3 regions of the Streptomyces altiplanensis genome follow, and region 2 is predicted to be linked to each of the others. Evidence: riboswitches for the same ligand, from Rfam matches in the RefSeq annotation. Region 2 holds a riboswitch; each other region holds the start of a gene.
The links. Region 2 has a riboswitch for cobalamin ahead of ACWD0Y_RS07745 (ribonucleoside-diphosphate reductase subunit alpha). Riboswitches for the same ligand answer to the same signal wherever they lie in the genome.

Region 1 (5,023 bases), on a different contig from region 2:
GGGGCGCCCGGACGGTGTGGTCCGGGCGCCCCCAGCGTTTATTGCGTACGGCAGGAGTCCGGCACATGGCAGAGCGCAAGCCGATCGAATCATGGCTCACCGACATGGACGGCGTTCTCATCCACGAGGGCACGCCCATCCCCGGCGCGGATGCCTTCATCAAGCGGCTGCGCGAATCGGGCAGGCCGTTCCTGGTGCTCACGAACAACTCGATCTACACCGCCCGCGACCTGCACGCGCGCCTCTTCCGCATGGGCCTGGACGTGCCCGTGGAGAACATCTGGACCTCGGCGCTCGCCACCGCCCGCTTCCTCGACGACCAGCGGCCCGGCGGCACGGCGTACGTCATCGGCGAGGCGGGACTGACCACCGCGCTGCACGACATCGGTTACGTCCTGACCGACCACGACCCGGACTACGTCGTCCTGGGCGAGACCCGTACGTACAGTTTCGAGGCACTCACCAAGGCGATCCGGCTGATCAACGCCGGTGCGCGCTTCATCTGCACCAACCCCGACGAGACCGGCCCGAGCCGCGAGGGTCCGCTGCCCGCCACCGGAGCCGTCGCCGCGCTGATCACCAAGGCGACCGGCAAGGACCCGTACTTCGCGGGCAAGCCCAACCCGCTGATGATGCGGACCGGACTCAACGCGATCGGCGCGCACTCCGAGACCAGCGCGATGATCGGCGACCGGATGGACACGGACGTCCTGGCGGGGCTGGAAGCGGGCATGGAGACGTTTCTCGTACTGACCGGTCTGACGGGACCGGCGGACATCGACCGCTACCCGTTCCGGCCGTCGACGATCGTCGATTCGATCGCGGACCTCGTCGACCGCGTCTGACCCGGCCGGACGGCGTCTGACCCGGCCGCCCGCCCGGCCCGGCCGCCCCGCGGCGCGCTCCAGGGGCCCGTACGGCGCACTGGCGCGCCCCTGGAGATGCGGAAACGGCCCGTACCGGTGAATCTTCGTAATACCAGGAGGTTCACTATGCGCTCATTGCAGATTGCTCTGTGTGCCGGCGTGGCGGCCGCGGTGGTCGTCACGCCGGCGGCGACAGCCCACGCCGGCGACGGGGCCGAGGGCCGGATCGCCGTCACGCCGTCCACCATCACGCCGGGCGGGGAGGTGGATCTGCAGGTCGACGTGTGCAAGGGCGGGCAGGCCACCGGCACGTCCGACGCCTTCTCGACGGCCGTCCACTTCAGCCCGGCCGCGGACCGCGGTGCCCTCTTCACCGAGGCCCACATCCGGTCGGACGCCCAGCCCAAGGACTACGAGATCCGGGTGAAGTGCAAGGACGGCGGCCAGGCCACCGGGACCGTCACCGTCGTCCCTCAGGACAAACCCGACCGCCGCCCGGACCGCCGCCCGGACCAGGGTTCCGAGCAGCGTCCCGATCAGTACGCGGACCAGGGTTCCGAGCAGCGTCCCGACCGCCGTCCGGACCAGGGTTCCGAGCAGCGCCCGGATCAGTACGCGGACCAGGGTTCCGAGCAGCGCCCCGATCAGTACGCGGACCAGGGTTCCGAGCAGCGTCCCGATCACCGTCCGGACCAGGATTCCGGCCAGCGTCCCGACCACCGTCCGGACCAGGGCTCCGATCACCGTCCGGACCAGCGTCCCGACCACCGCCCGGACCATCACCCGACTCCTCACGCCCCCGTGCACGCGGGCGGCGGCGGTACGGCGCAGCTCGCCGCGGCCGAGGAGGACGGGCCCGGGACGCCGCACACCGTGATCGGCCTCGTGCTGGCGGGTGTGGCGGCCGTGGCCGTGGCGTACCGGAGTGCGCGCCGCCGTCGTACGGACACGGACTGACATGTCCGGCGAGGACAGGCCGTCCGGCGGCGGACGGCTGCTGACCGGTATCGCCTGGGCGGTGCTGCTGCTCGGACTGTCGCTGTGGGGCCGCCAGACGACCGACGGCCCCGGCGGCAGCTCGGCACCGACCACCGGAGACGTGGCCGCGGTCGGCCGTCCGCTGGGGGCGGTGCTGCCTCCGCCGCATCCCCCCGTCGAGGGCGTGGCGCCGCAGCGCGTCGAGGTGCCGTCCACAGGCGTCGCGGCACCCGTCGTGCCGCGCGGGCTCGACACGACGGGCGCCGTCGATCCGCCGCCGTACGACCAGCCGTCGAAGGTCGGCTGGTACGGGGACGGGACCAGGCCGGGCGAGGCGGGGGCCGCCCTGCTCGTCGGCCATGTCGACACCGAGAGCAGACCGGCCGTCTTCTACCACCTGAGCGCGACCCGCCCCGGCGCTGAGGTCCGGGTGACGGGGGCCGGCGGCGAGAGCCTGGAGTTCACCGTCGACGACGTCCAGGTCTTCACCCGCGAACGCTTCGACCCGCAGAAGGTGTACGGCCCCCGCCAGAGCGGCCGGGCGGAACTGCGCCTGATCACCTGCGGGGGCACGTACGACAAGAAGGCCCGCACCTACACGGCGAACGTCGTGGTGTCGGCCTACCTGACGGGCGCCTCCAGACCGTCCGGCGTCTGAGGAGCGGGACCCGGGGCCAAGCCCCGCGCGCGCCCCGCGGCCCGCAGTCCGAGCCCGCCGAACACCGCCGCGAACACCGCCCACAGCAGCGCGTGCGAGGCCAGCGACAGCATCCGGAAGTCCCACAGCAGCGTCGCCGCCACCGGCACCTCGTCCGGGTTGCCCGGCAGCGCGAAGAGCACCGCCAGCGTCGCCACCGCCGTCGCGGCCACCGCGACCTGGCGGACCGGGACCGGCCGGCCGGCGAGGCGTACGTACACCTGCCACGCCAGGACCATGCCGAGGACGCCGATCACGACGGCGGCCAGCCACAGGGCCTGGCGGTCGGCCACGGTGCCGGAGTCCCCGACACCCGGCGGGCTGGCGGGGTAGCGGAGCCCCGGCAGCAGCGAGACGGCCAGGAACGCGGCCGCGCCGAAGGCCAGGGCGCGGGGCCACGGCCGTTCACCGATCCCCGTACGGCGGTGCACCAGGGCGTACGCGAGGGCGGACAGGACGCCCAGCGCGAGACCCGCGACGACCGCCGTGACGACCAGGCCGGCGTGCTGGGTGGAGCGGGAGAAGAGTTCCTCGTGGTGCTGGACGGCCGTGGCGGCCGCCCCGTGCGCATGCTCCGCGGCGGCGGAACGTGCCTCTTCGAGGCGGATCGCGCGGTCCATCAGGGGCTCGGCGAGGAGCAGCGAGAAGAGGCCGGCGGCAAGGCCGGCCACCCCGCCCGCCGCCAGCCCGCGCCCGAGCAGGGGCAGTACGGGTGTGACAGGTGCGGACATGGTGCGTACGGCCCCGATCAGTGGCAGGGGGCACCGAAGAGGTGCCGGCCGTCGTGCGAGAACTCGTGCAGGTAGTCGCCGGTCGCGGAGACGACCGTGCCGTTGTCCATGAAGACCGCGTAGAGCGCGATCAGTGCGACGATCGCCGCGGCGGCCATGATCAGCCAGTCGCGGGTGCTGGTCGCGGCGGACGCGACCGCCGCGGTGTCGGTGTGCTGCGCGGTGTGCAGTGACATACCGGTGAGCCTCCTTCTGGGGTTTCCACGCCCCATGGCAGGAGAACGACGGGTCAGTTCCTGACTTCCGTACGAGGGCGCCCCGGCCGGGGCGCCCGGGCTCTCGTACGGTCACAGTGGCGGGACCGCCCCGGAATCGCACCGGGTTCCTGTCCACCGTCGTCTCGATGTGTGCAGTTGTCCCCCGGAGGGTTCCAGCCTGTCTGGACACTGTCAACAGGCCGCCGCGCGCGCCCGCCCCGCGCGCGCCCGCCCCGCCCCTGTCTCCCATGTCCCGTCACGGACCCGTGTGTCAGGATGGTTTCGACCGGATGTGTCCGGGAGGGGCCGGGGGGCTCTCATCTATGTCGGTGCGGTCAAGGGGGAGTGGATGTACGGCAGTTACAGCGGCCGTAGGCGCAGGGGTGTCCGGGTGGCCGGGGTGGGGGTCGTGGGGGCCGCGCTGCTGCTGACGGGCTGTTCCTCGTCCGACGGCGACGGGGGCGACGAGACGAAGCAGCCGTCGGTGAAGCAGCAGCCGAAGGGCAGCGACCCGTACTGGGTCAATCCGGAAGGGAAGGCCGCCCGGCAGGTCGCGGAGTACGCCGAGAAGGGCGACGACGAGAAGGCCGGGCTGATCAGGAGGATCGCCGAGCAGCCGGCCGCCGAGTGGATCCTCCCGGAGAACGCCGAGGCGCAGGCCAAGGGCTTCACCGAGGCGGCCGAGAAGGCCGACCGTGACGCGCTGCTCGTCCTCTACAACATCCCGCACCGCGACTGCGGACAGTTCTCGAAGGGCGGCGCGGCCGACGGTGACGCCTACCGCGCGTGGGTCGACGGGATCGCCAAGGGCATCGGCGAGCGCCCGGCCACTGTGATCCTGGAGCCGGACGCGCTGCTGCACCTGGTCGACGGCTGTACGCCGGAGGAGTTCCACGAGGAGCGGTACGACCTCCTCGAGGGCGCCGTCACGCGGCTCAAGCGGCAGCCGAAGGCCAAGGTGTACCTGGACGCGGGCAACGCGGGCTGGAAGTCGCCCGACGCGCTGTTCGAGCCGCTCCAGCGGGCGGGTATCGCGGAAGCCGACGGCTTCTCGGTGAACGTCTCCAACTTCCAGACCACCGAGGTGAGCAAGGACTTCGGCAAGAGGCTCTCGGCGAAGGTCGGCAACAAGCCCTTCGTGATCGACACCAGCCGCAACGGCAACGGCCCGTACACCGGGGGCGACCCCGCGGAGAACTGGTGCAACCCGCCGGGCCGCGCGCTCGGTGAGAAGCCGACCACCAAGACCGGCGACGACCTGGTCGACGCCTACCTGTGGATCAAGCGCCCCGGCGAGTCGGACGGCGACTGCAAGGGCGGCCCGAAGGCGGGCGAGTGGTACGAGGAGTACGCGCTCGAACTGGCCCGCAACGCGAAGACGTAACCACGGCTCACGCGCGGAGGGGGCCGCCCCGACGAGGCGGCCCCCTCCGCGCCGTTGCCACCTGCGCGCGCTCACGCCCGCGCCCAGCTACGGGACCTCGACCCAGACGC
Region 2 (5,023 bases):
GGTCTCGTCCAGGCGCTCCCAGTCGATGTCGCCGTTCCCGGTCACGAACGAACCGAGATTGACGGAACCGAGGTTGCAGACGGCCGTCTCCCCGTCGTCCGTGACCTCCAGGATCTCGGTGCACAGGTTCGAGGAGTGGACCACCGAGCCGGGCTCCGCCGTCTGGTTCGCCGTACGGTTCGACGCGTCCTTGAACGTCATCCAGCCGTTGCCGGTCTGCGCCAGGGTGCGCATCATCCGGCCGTACAGCTGGCGCGCGGGAATCGTCGTACGGGCCAGGCCGTCCGCCTCGGCCTTGCGGTACGCCCGGTCGAACGCGTCGCCCCACAGGTCGACGAGCTCGGGAACGTCGGAGGGCGAGAACAGCGACCAGTCGGTGTCCGCGTCGACGCGCCGCATGAACTCGTCGGGGATCCAGTGCGCGAGGTTCAGGTTGTGCGTACGCCGCGCCTCCTCGCCCGTGTTGTCGCGCAGCTCCAGGAACTCCTCGATGTCCGCGTGCCACGTCTCCAGGTAGACGCAGGCCGCGCCCTTGCGCCGGCCGCCCTGGTTCACGGCGGCGACCGACGAGTCGAGGGTGCGCAGGAAGGGGACGATGCCGTTGGAGTGGCCGTTGGTGCCGCGGATCAGGGAGCCGCGGGCGCGGATACGGGAGTACGAGAGGCCGATGCCGCCCGCGTGCTTGGAGAGGCGCGCGACCTCGTGGTAGCGGCCGTAGATCGAGTCGAGCTCGTCGAGCGGCGAGTCCAGCAGGTAGCAGGACGACATCTGCGGGTGGCGCGTACCGGAGTTGAAGAGCGTGGGCGAGGACGGCAGGTAGTCCAGGCGGCTCATCAGGCGGTACAGCGCGGCGACCTCGTCGGCGGCCTCGGGGGAGTCGTCCTTGGCCAGACCGGACGCCACGCGCAGCATGAAGTGCTGGGGCGTCTCGATGACCTGACGGGTGATGGGGTGGCGCAGGAGGTAGCGGCTGTAGACCGTGCGCAGGCCGAAGTAGCCGAAGCGGTCGTCGGCGGCCGGGTCGGCCAGCGCGTCGAGGCGGGCCGCGTGGGCGGACACGAACTCGGCCGTACGGTCGGCGATCAGGCCCTCGCGGTGGCCGACGGAGACCGACTCGGAGAAGGTGCGGACGCCCTGCGTCGCCGCCTCGTCCCGGATCGTGCGGGTCAGCAGCCGGGCCGCGAGGCGGGAGTACGCCGGGTCCTCGGAGATCAGCCCGGCGGCGGCGTCGGTGGCGAGGCCCCGCAGCTCGGCCGCGTCCGACGCCGCGTTGCGGCCGCGCAGGGCGGCCGCGGCGACTCTGCCCGGGTCGGTGTCGGGGAGGTCGGCGGTCAGGTCGGTGAGGGTCCGCAGGAGCGCGGTCCCGGGGCCGTCGGACGACTGCGTCGACTCCGTTGAACCCGTCGGCTCCGTGGCAGTTGCCGGATCGGCTGGCGCGATGGTCACGGGGTGCTCTCCCTCGCTCGGCTCGGGGCCGGCGGGGAACGGGGGGCGTACGGGCACGCCTCACCCCTGAGGGGCGGCACACCACGCAGCGTCCACCGGCCCAACCGCGAGGCCCGGACGTGTCGGTATCCGGTTCGGTCGAGCCGGATACGCCGTCGGCAGGTCCTCGGACTCCTGGGTGCGCAAAAGCGTACCGATCACACCGTTGCGGGACAGTTCCGGATTCGCACCGGATTCCCCTGCGGCGACAGCGAGGTTGAGCATACATGTGGGGGCGGCTGGGTGTTGCACCCCCCAGATGTTGTGTCGGGTGGCCGATGTCATGGCGAGGGCGGAAATTTCTCCTCCCCGTCCGTGGCCGGAAAAGGGCACGCTCCGGGCCCCCTGGCACAGCCTCCGGCCGCGTGCCCCCAGGCGCCGGGCGGGCCTGACGCGGTGCGCGGGTGCGGTGGATTCCCTGCTTCGCGCGGGACACGCGAACGGGCCGCCGCACCCCCCGGAGGGGACGCGGCGGCCCGTGGGAATCGCTCAGCAGCAGCGGAAGCCCTCGCGGGGGTCCGCCTCCCGGGCGTCCGTGCGGCTGCGTTCGAACGCGCGCCGGGACATGACCGGCGCCTCGGGGTCGCAGGACCTCGCGTGCGCCACGTACCGGTCGTACGCCGCCTCGCCGGTCAGTTCGCGGACGTACCAGCGGATCCGGCCCGCCGCGCGGCGCACGCCCGTCAGGGTCATTCGGGGGTCCCCGCGCCGGCCGCCGCGGCCTCCTTGCGGGTGTCGCCCTCCGGACCGACGCCGGCCGCGGCCAGCTCGGCCTTCTCCTCCTTGGTCGCGATGATCGAGGCGGGGGCGACGATCCTGGACTCGACGTACGGCGCCTCGTGGAGCTTGACGCTCTCGGGGGCGCGGACGGCCTTGAGGCAGACCCGGCCGGCGTCCGCGAGCACCACGAGGATGAGGACCGCGAAGAGTGCGCACAGCACGCCGTCGACCGTCGAGTTGGTGACCACGGTGTGCATCTGGTCCATGTTCTTGGCGGGCGGCAGCACCTGGCCCGAGTCGATGCCCGCCTGGTACTTGTCGCGCTGGGCGAAGAAGCCGACCTTCACGTCGTCCGAGAAGATCTTCTGCCAGCTGGCGGTGAGCGTGACCGCCACGTCCCAGGCGAGCGGTACCCCGGTGACCCACGCCCACTTCAGACGGCCGGACTTGACGAGCAGCACGGTGCAGACGGCGAGGGCGACGGCGGCCAGCAGCTGGTTCGCGATGCCGAACAGCGGGAAGAGCTGGTTGATGCCGCCCAGCGGGTCGTGCACGCCGACCCACAGGAAGTAGCCCCAGCCGCCGACCACGACCGCGCTGGCGAACCAGACGCCCGGCTTCCAGCTGACCTCGCGGAACGGCTTGTAGACGTTGCCCAGCATGTCCTGGAGCATGAAGCGCCCGACGCGGGTGCCCGCGTCCACCGTCGTGAGGATGAACAGCGCCTCGAACATGATCGCGAAGTGGTACCAGAACGCCTTCATGGCGGTGCCGCCGACGACCGCGGAGAAGATCTCCGACATGCCGAGCGCAAAGGTCGGCGCGCCACCGGTGCGCGAGAGCAGGCTCTGCTCCTCGACGTCCTTCGCCGCCTGGGCGAGCGCCTCCGGGGAGATGGAGAAGCCCAGGTTGGTCACCGCTTCGGACGCCGCCTGGACGCTGTCCCCGACCACGCCGACCGGCGAGTTGATGGCGAAGTACAGACCCGGGTCGATGATGCACGCCGTGATCATCGCCATCACCGCGACGAACGACTCGGTCAGCATCGCGCCGTAGCCGATCATCCGGATCTGCGTCTCCTTCTGGACCATCTTCGGGGTGGTGCCCGAGGAGACCAGGGAGTGGAAGCCGGAGAGCGCGCCGCAGGCGATGGTGATGAAGACGAACGGGAACATCGAGCCGGCGAAGACGGGGCCCGTGCCGCTGGTCGCGAAGTCGGTGACCGCGGGCATCTTCATCGTCGGCAGCGCGATGAAGACGCCGAGGGCGAGCAGCCCGATCGTGCCGACCTTCATGAAGGTGGAGAGGTAGTCGCGCGGGGCCAGCAGCAGCCACACCGGCAGGACCGAGGCGAGGAAGCCGTACACGATCATCCAGATGACGAGCGTGCCCGGCTCCAGCGTGAACGTGTCCGCCCACGAGGACTCCGCGACCCAGCCGCCCGAGACGATCGCGAGCAGCAGCAGCGCGACGCCGATGACGGAGACCTCGCTGACCCGGCCGGGACGCAGGATGCGCAGGTAGACGCCCATGAAGAGGGCGATCGGGATGGTCATGCCGATGGAGAACACGCCCCACGGCGAGTGCGCGAGCGCGTTCACGATGACCAGGGCGAGCACCGCGAGCAGGATGATCATGATGGCGAAGACGGCGACCAGGGCGGCGGCGCCGCCGAACGGCCCTATCTCGTCCCGTGCCATCTGGCCGAGCGAACGGCCGTCGCGGCGGGTGGAGAAGAAGAGCGTCACCATGTCCTGGACGGCGCCGGCGAGGATGACGCCGACGATGATCCATATCGTGCCGGGCAGGTAGCCCATCTGCGCGGCCAGCACGGGACCGACCAGCGGGCCCGCGCCCGCGATGGCGGCGAAGTGGTGGCCGAACAGCACGCGGCGGTCGGTGGGGTGGAAGTCGACACCGTTGTCGAGCCGCTCGGCGGGGGTGGCCCGGTTCTTGTCGACCTTCAGGACGCGGTGGGCGATGAAGCGGGAGTAGAAGCGGTACGCGATGGCGTACGAGCCGAGGGCCGCCGCCAGCATCCAGGCGGCGGAGACCTCTTCACCGCGCGAGAGGGCGAGCACGGCCCAGGCGATGGCGCCGACGAGGGCCACGGCGCCCCATACGGCGATGGACTTCGGGGACAGTGCCCGTTGCCTCTCGGCTGGCGATGTCGACTCCGGCATGACGATCCGTCCCCTCGCGCGATCTCTACTCGTAACGTGCGCGAAATCTAGGTGCTGTGACCGCCGTCCGTAACCCCCTGTCCGCATATCGGTACGGACACGGCCCGACCACCGCAGGTCAGAGCCGTACCAGAACACCGCCCGGACGGCGGCCGCCGCGTCAGTCCGTCGGCCGCTTCAGATTGGCCACGAACTTGTAGCGGTCGCCGCGGTAGACCGAGCGCACCCACTCCACCGGCTCGCCGTTCCCGTCGATCGAGTGCCGGGACAGCATCAGCATCGGCAGGCCCACGTCCGTACCGAGCAGCCCGGCCTCGCGCGGGGTGGCCAGCGAGGTCTCGATCGTCTCCTCGGCCTCGGCGAGGTGGACGCCGTACACCTCCGCCAGCGCCGTGTAGAGCGACGTGTACTTGACGAGCGAGCGGCGCAGGGCCGGGAAGCGCTTCGCCGACAGGTGCGTCGTCTCGATCGCCATCGGCTCACCGCTCGCGAGCCGCAGCCGCTCGATCCGCAGGACCCGCCCGCCCGTGCCGATGTCGAGCAGTCCGGCGAGGGTGTCGTCGGCGGTGACGTAACCGATGTCGAGGAGCTGGGAGGTGGGCTCCAGGCCCTGCGCCCGCATGTCCTCGGTGTAC
Region 3 (5,023 bases), on a different contig from region 2:
CTGCGCGACGAGTACGGGCTCAGCCCGGCCACGGCCGGGCTGAGCCTCAGCGCACACTTCATCGGCGCCCTGCTGGGCGTGCTGGTCTACCACGTCCTCAGGGGCCGTCTGAGCAACCGCGTGCTGCTCGGCGGCTCCTACCTGCTCATGGCGGCCGGCGCGGTCGGCTTCGCGTTCTCCCCGAGTTGGGGCCTCGCGCTGACCGGCACTTTCGTCATCGGCCTGGGTTTCGGCGGCATCGACTACGGCCTGAACCAGCTCTTCGCCATCGGCTTCGGCCGCCGCAGCACCGCCATGCTCAACCTGCTCAACGGCCACTTCGGTGTCGGCGCCATCGCCGGCCCGGCCCTGATCGCCCGGCTCGGCGCGGCGAACTACCCGGCGATCTTCATCGGCATCGGAGTGCTCTGCGTGCTGATCCTGTTCACGCTGGGCGGGGTGGCCGCCAAGGAGCCCGAGCCGGTCGTGGCGGAAGGCGCTTCGGCGGGCGGGGCCCGGGTCCTTCCGATCATCGCGGTGTTCATCGGCGTCTACGTCCTGCACGTGGCCATCGAGACCGGGGTCGGCGGCTGGGAGCCCACCCACCTCGAAGCGGTGGGGTACGGCGCCGCCACCGCCGCGACGGCGACATCGGCGTACTGGGCCGCCATGACGATCGGCCGGTTCATCGCCGCCCCGCTCAGCCTGCGCTTCTCCGCACCGGCGATCCTGATCGTCTGCTGCGCCGGCATGGCGGGCTTCCTGCTCCTGGCGACCGTTCCGGCGCTCGCCCCGTACGCCTACTTCGGTGTCGGCCTGATGATCGCGCCCATCTTCCCGACCTGTCTGCCCTGGCTGAACCGCGCCGTGCCCGGCTTGGCGGGTGCCGGCGCCTATGTGATCGCCGCCTCGATGATCGGCGGTGTGGCCTTCCCGCCGCTGCTCGGCGGGGTGATCGACACGATGGACGTGAAGGCGGTGCCGCTGGTGCTGTTCGCACTCGCCGTCGCCTGTGCGGTCCTGAGCCTGTGGCTGCACACGAACGCACCCGACCCCGATGGTGTCTCCCGCCCACGCGAAGCGAGCCGGACGGACGCCGCCGCGACCCGAGGAACTGAGGCAACCGAGGCATGAAAGCCGTTCTCTTCGACATGTTCGGTGTCATAGCGCGTGTCCAGTCACCCGAGTCCCGAGCTGTGCTGGAACGCACGGCCGGCGGCGAAAGCGACCGGTTCTGGGAGGCGTACTGGTCCCGGCGCACCCCCTACGACCGCGGCGACGTGACCGGTCCGGCGTACTGGAAGGGGGTCTGCGCCGAGCTCGGAATCTCTCTGGACGCGCGCCTGACCGACGATCTGATAGCCGCCGACCTGGCCGGCTGGAGCGAGACCGACCAGCGCAGCGTCGATCTGCTCACCGCCCTCGCCGACCGCGGGATCACCTGCGGCCTGCTCTCCAACATCCCCGAGGAACTGGCCGTGCGCTACGAGACCAGCGAGCCCTGGCTGGAGCACTTCTCGGTGATCGGCTTCTCCTGCCGGATCGGCAGCGTCAAGCCCGAACCGGCCGCCTACCAGTGGTGTGTCAGGGCACTGGGACTGCCCCCTGATGAGATCCTGTTCGTCGACGACCGGGCCGAGAACGTCCGGGCCGCCCAGGAACTGGGGCTCCAGGGGCACGTGTTCACCTCCCCCGCCGAACTGGAGACCACCCTGCGTGCCACGCCGGAGGCTGCGTCGCAGTGACGACGGCCACCCTTGCTCCTCGCGCTCCGCGCCGCCGCGCAGGGCTGATTCCCGCCACCGTGCCGGGAGACCGAGACGGGCCGCGGTCTCGCGGGGGCGCCCTGCTCCAGGGCGTGCCGGCCGGCCGCGGCCCTGGGCGCGAGCCGCTCTGTCCGGGGCCGGCAGCAGACGGAAGCCGCGAACGCCGGCACGGATCCGGCCACGCTGCGTGTGCACGACGGGGTGTGCGCCGGATTCTCCCCTGGCGGGGCGCCCTTCCGTACGCGCTAAGCTGCAAGCGCCCCGCGGGGGAAGTCCGGTCGAAGTCCGGCGCTGACCCGCAACGGTAGGCGGAGCCCAACACGTGGCCCCGTAAGCCCGGTTACCCGCGGTGGTGATGGCTCCTGTCAATTCGCCGTGGACTGCGAGAGGGCGCTGCGCAGGGCGCCCGGCGTCCCGGGCCGCTCCTTTGCTCACGCAGGTGCACGGCCCGAGGCGAAAGCGAACCGCCCGTGGCCACACCCCTCGAACTCAAACCCGCCCTGCCACCGCACCTGCCCCGCGCCGGCGCCGGCCCCGCGCCGCCCCAGCGCGTGTCACTGCCGCTCCTCCTCACCGCCCTGTGCGCCGCGCTTGTGCTCTCCATCCTCTGCGGGGCGGGGATCGGGGCGTCGGGGCTCTCCTGGGGGGAGGTGCTGCGCCATCTGTGGGCCGGGCTGACAGGCGGACTCATATCCCCCGACCAGGTCCCGGCTTACACCATCGTGTGGGAACTGCGCTTTCCACGAGCCGTACTGGCCGCAGTCGTCGGGGCCGGCCTGTCGGCCATCGGCGTCGCCGTGCAGGCCATGGTCCGCAACGCTCTCGCCGACCCGTTCGTCCTCGGCATCTCCTCCGGCGCGGCCGTCGGCGCCAACGCCGTGCTCCTGTTCGGAGCCTTCGGCGCGCTCGGTCTCTGGGCCCTGTCCACGGCGGCCTTCCTCTCCGCGCTCCTCGCCATGACGCTGGTGTACGCCATCGCCCGCACCGCTGACGGCCTGACCCCACTGCGGCTCGTCCTGACGGGCACCGCGATGTACTACGGCTTCTCGGCCGTCACGACGTTCATGGTGTTCGCGGCCGAGCGTGGTGAGGCGGCCCGCTCCGCGATGATGTGGCTGCTCGGCAGCCTCGGCGGAGCCAACTGGGCCTCCGTACCGATCGCCGCCGGAGCCGTACTCGCCGGCCTCGCCCACCTCACTGTGTCGGCGCGCCGCCTGAACGCCCTGGCGATGGGCGACGAGACCGCGGCCGCCCTGGGGGTGGACGCGGGGAAACTGCGCAAGGAACTGTTCCTGGTCTGCGCGGCCGTCACCGGGGCGGTGGTGGCGGTGAGCGGCGCGATCGGCTTCGTCGGACTGATGGTCCCGCACGCCGCACGGATGCTGGTCGGCGCGGACCACCGCCGGCTGCTGGCCGTCGCACCACTCGCGGGCGCCGTCCTGCTGATCTGGGTGGACATCCTGTCGCGCGTGGTGCTCGCGCCCGTCGAGCTGCCGGTGGGCGTACTGACCGCGGTCATCGGTGTGCCGTGCTTCGTCCTGCTGATGCGCCGTCGCTCCTACACCTTCGGAGGCGCGTGATGCGGATCGACATCGATGAACTGACGGTCGAGATCTCCGGTGCGCGGCTGGTGCGGGAGGCCACGCTGCGAGCGCCCGCCGGGCAGGTCGTCGGGCTTGTCGGACCCAACGGCAGCGGGAAATCCACCCTGCTGCGCTGCGTCTACCGGGCCCTGCGTCCCTCGGCCGGTACAGTCCGGCTCGACGGTGCGGACCTCCACGCCCTGAGCGCGCGCGAAGGCGCCCGTCGGCTGGCCGCACTGCCCCAGGAGGTGGTCACCGAGTTCGACTTCACGGTCGCCGAAGTCGTGGCGATGGGGCGGCTGCCGCACCAGCGGTCGGTGGCCCGGACCACCGACGAGGACCGGCGGACGTGCGAGGCCGCCCTGGCGCAGGTCGGCGCCGGTCACCTCGCCGGCCGTGGCTTCCTCACTCTCTCCGGCGGCGAGAAGCAGCGGGTCCTGATCGCCCGCGCGCTCGCTCAGCAGCCTCGGGTACTGGTGCTCGACGAGCCCACCAACCACCTGGACATCGCCCAGCAGCTGGACGTGCTGGCCCTGGTGCGCGGCAGCGGGCTGACCGTGCTCACCGCACTGCACGACCTCAACCTCGCCGCACTCCACTGCGATCTGCTCCATGTCATCGACAGCGGCCGGATCGTCGCCTCCGGCGCTCCGCACGACGTGCTCACCCCCGAGCTGCTGGCCGAGGTCTTCGGCGTACGGGCGCACCGCGTACCGCATCCGGAGTCCGGCGCCGTACAACTGCTCTTCGACCGTCTCCCGTCCACTCACCCCGCTTCCTGAGGAGCCACTGTCCCCATGCCGAACCCCGTACGCCCCGCCGCACTCGTATTCGCCGCCGCACTGTTCCTCACCGGCTGCGGCGCGCAGGTCACCTCTCAGGACGCAGAGAACAAGGGTGCCGGGGCAGGCGGCGGCCACTATCCGGTGACCGTCGAGAACTGCGGTCAGAAGAAGAGCTACGACAAGGCCCCGGAGCGTGTGGTCACCAATGACGTCGGTATCACCGAAATCATGTTCGCGCTCGGGCTCGAGGGCCACATGGCGGGCTATGTGATGCCCGACGACAAGGGCGATCTCACGTCCGTTCCCTGGAAGGACGGTTACGAGAAGACCGAGTGGCTCTCGAAGAAGACGATCAACAAGGAGCTGGTCCTCGACGCCCGCGCCGATCTGGTCTTCGCGGGCTGGAACTACGGCTTCAACGAGGGGGAGGGCTTCAGCCCCGCCGAGCTGGAGAAGGTGGGCGTCGACTCGTACCTGCTGAGCGAGTCGTGCCGCAACGGGCGGGGGAAGGCGCGCGGTGTGATGCCGCCGCTCGAAGCCCTCTACACCGATCTGCGGAACCTGGGGAAGATCTTCGACATCGAGGACCGTGCCGAGGCCCTCGTCGCGGACTTCGAGAAGCAGGTGGCCGCGGCGCAGGCGAAGGCGCTGAAGGGCAGCGACCGCCCGCGCGTCTTCCTCTACGACGACGGGCGGGACAAGCCGCTGACCTCGGGGCTGTACGCCGGGCCGCACGACATCATCACCAGGGCGGGCGGCGATCACGTGATGAAGGACCTCAAGGACAGCTGGGCGACGGTGGGCTGGGAGACCGTGGTCGAGCGTGACCCCGAGGTGATCGTGATCAACGATTACGGAGACACCACCGCGGACCAGAAGCGGAAGTTCCTGAAGTCCTACCCGCCGCTGG

Region 1: it holds a riboswitch for cobalamin, as region 2 does, so the genes downstream of both, ACWD0Y_RS01585 (CbtB domain-containing protein) here and ACWD0Y_RS07745 (ribonucleoside-diphosphate reductase subunit alpha) in region 2, are expected to answer to the same signal.
Region 3: it holds a riboswitch for cobalamin, as region 2 does, so the genes downstream of both, ACWD0Y_RS16950 (FecCD family ABC transporter permease) here and ACWD0Y_RS07745 (ribonucleoside-diphosphate reductase subunit alpha) in region 2, are expected to answer to the same signal.

What each region holds. Positions count from the first base shown of each region.
Region 1 covers NZ_JBSFUB010000002.1:152,840-157,862, reverse strand. Annotated here, with positions in the region: gene ACWD0Y_RS01605 (HAD-IIA family hydrolase) at 66-845, shown strand; partial or broken gene ACWD0Y_RS01600 (hypothetical protein) at 1,644-1,823, shown strand; gene ACWD0Y_RS01595 (class F sortase) at 1,825-2,502, shown strand; gene ACWD0Y_RS01590 (CbtA family protein) at 2,466-3,272, opposite strand; gene ACWD0Y_RS01585 (CbtB domain-containing protein) at 3,290-3,508, opposite strand; cobalamin riboswitch at 3,543-3,722, opposite strand; gene ACWD0Y_RS01580 (glycoside hydrolase family 6 protein) at 3,879-4,913, shown strand; gene ACWD0Y_RS01575 (galactose oxidase-like domain-containing protein) at 5,001-5,023, opposite strand, start outside.
Region 2 covers NZ_JBSFUB010000011.1:3,689-8,711, forward strand. Annotated here, with positions in the region: gene ACWD0Y_RS07745 (ribonucleoside-diphosphate reductase subunit alpha) at 1-1,446, opposite strand, end outside; cobalamin riboswitch at 1,587-1,710, opposite strand; gene ACWD0Y_RS07750 (YbdD/YjiX family protein) at 1,975-2,178, opposite strand; gene ACWD0Y_RS07755 (carbon starvation CstA family protein) at 2,175-4,388, opposite strand; gene ACWD0Y_RS07760 (GntR family transcriptional regulator) at 4,549-5,023, opposite strand, start outside.
Region 3 covers NZ_JBSFUB010000033.1:37,110-42,132, forward strand. Annotated here, with positions in the region: gene ACWD0Y_RS16940 (MFS transporter) at 1-1,113, shown strand, start outside; gene ACWD0Y_RS16945 (HAD family hydrolase) at 1,110-1,724, shown strand; cobalamin riboswitch at 1,965-2,112, shown strand; gene ACWD0Y_RS16950 (FecCD family ABC transporter permease) at 2,258-3,325, shown strand; gene ACWD0Y_RS16955 (ABC transporter ATP-binding protein) at 3,325-4,110, shown strand; gene ACWD0Y_RS16960 (ABC transporter substrate-binding protein) at 4,126-5,023, shown strand, end outside.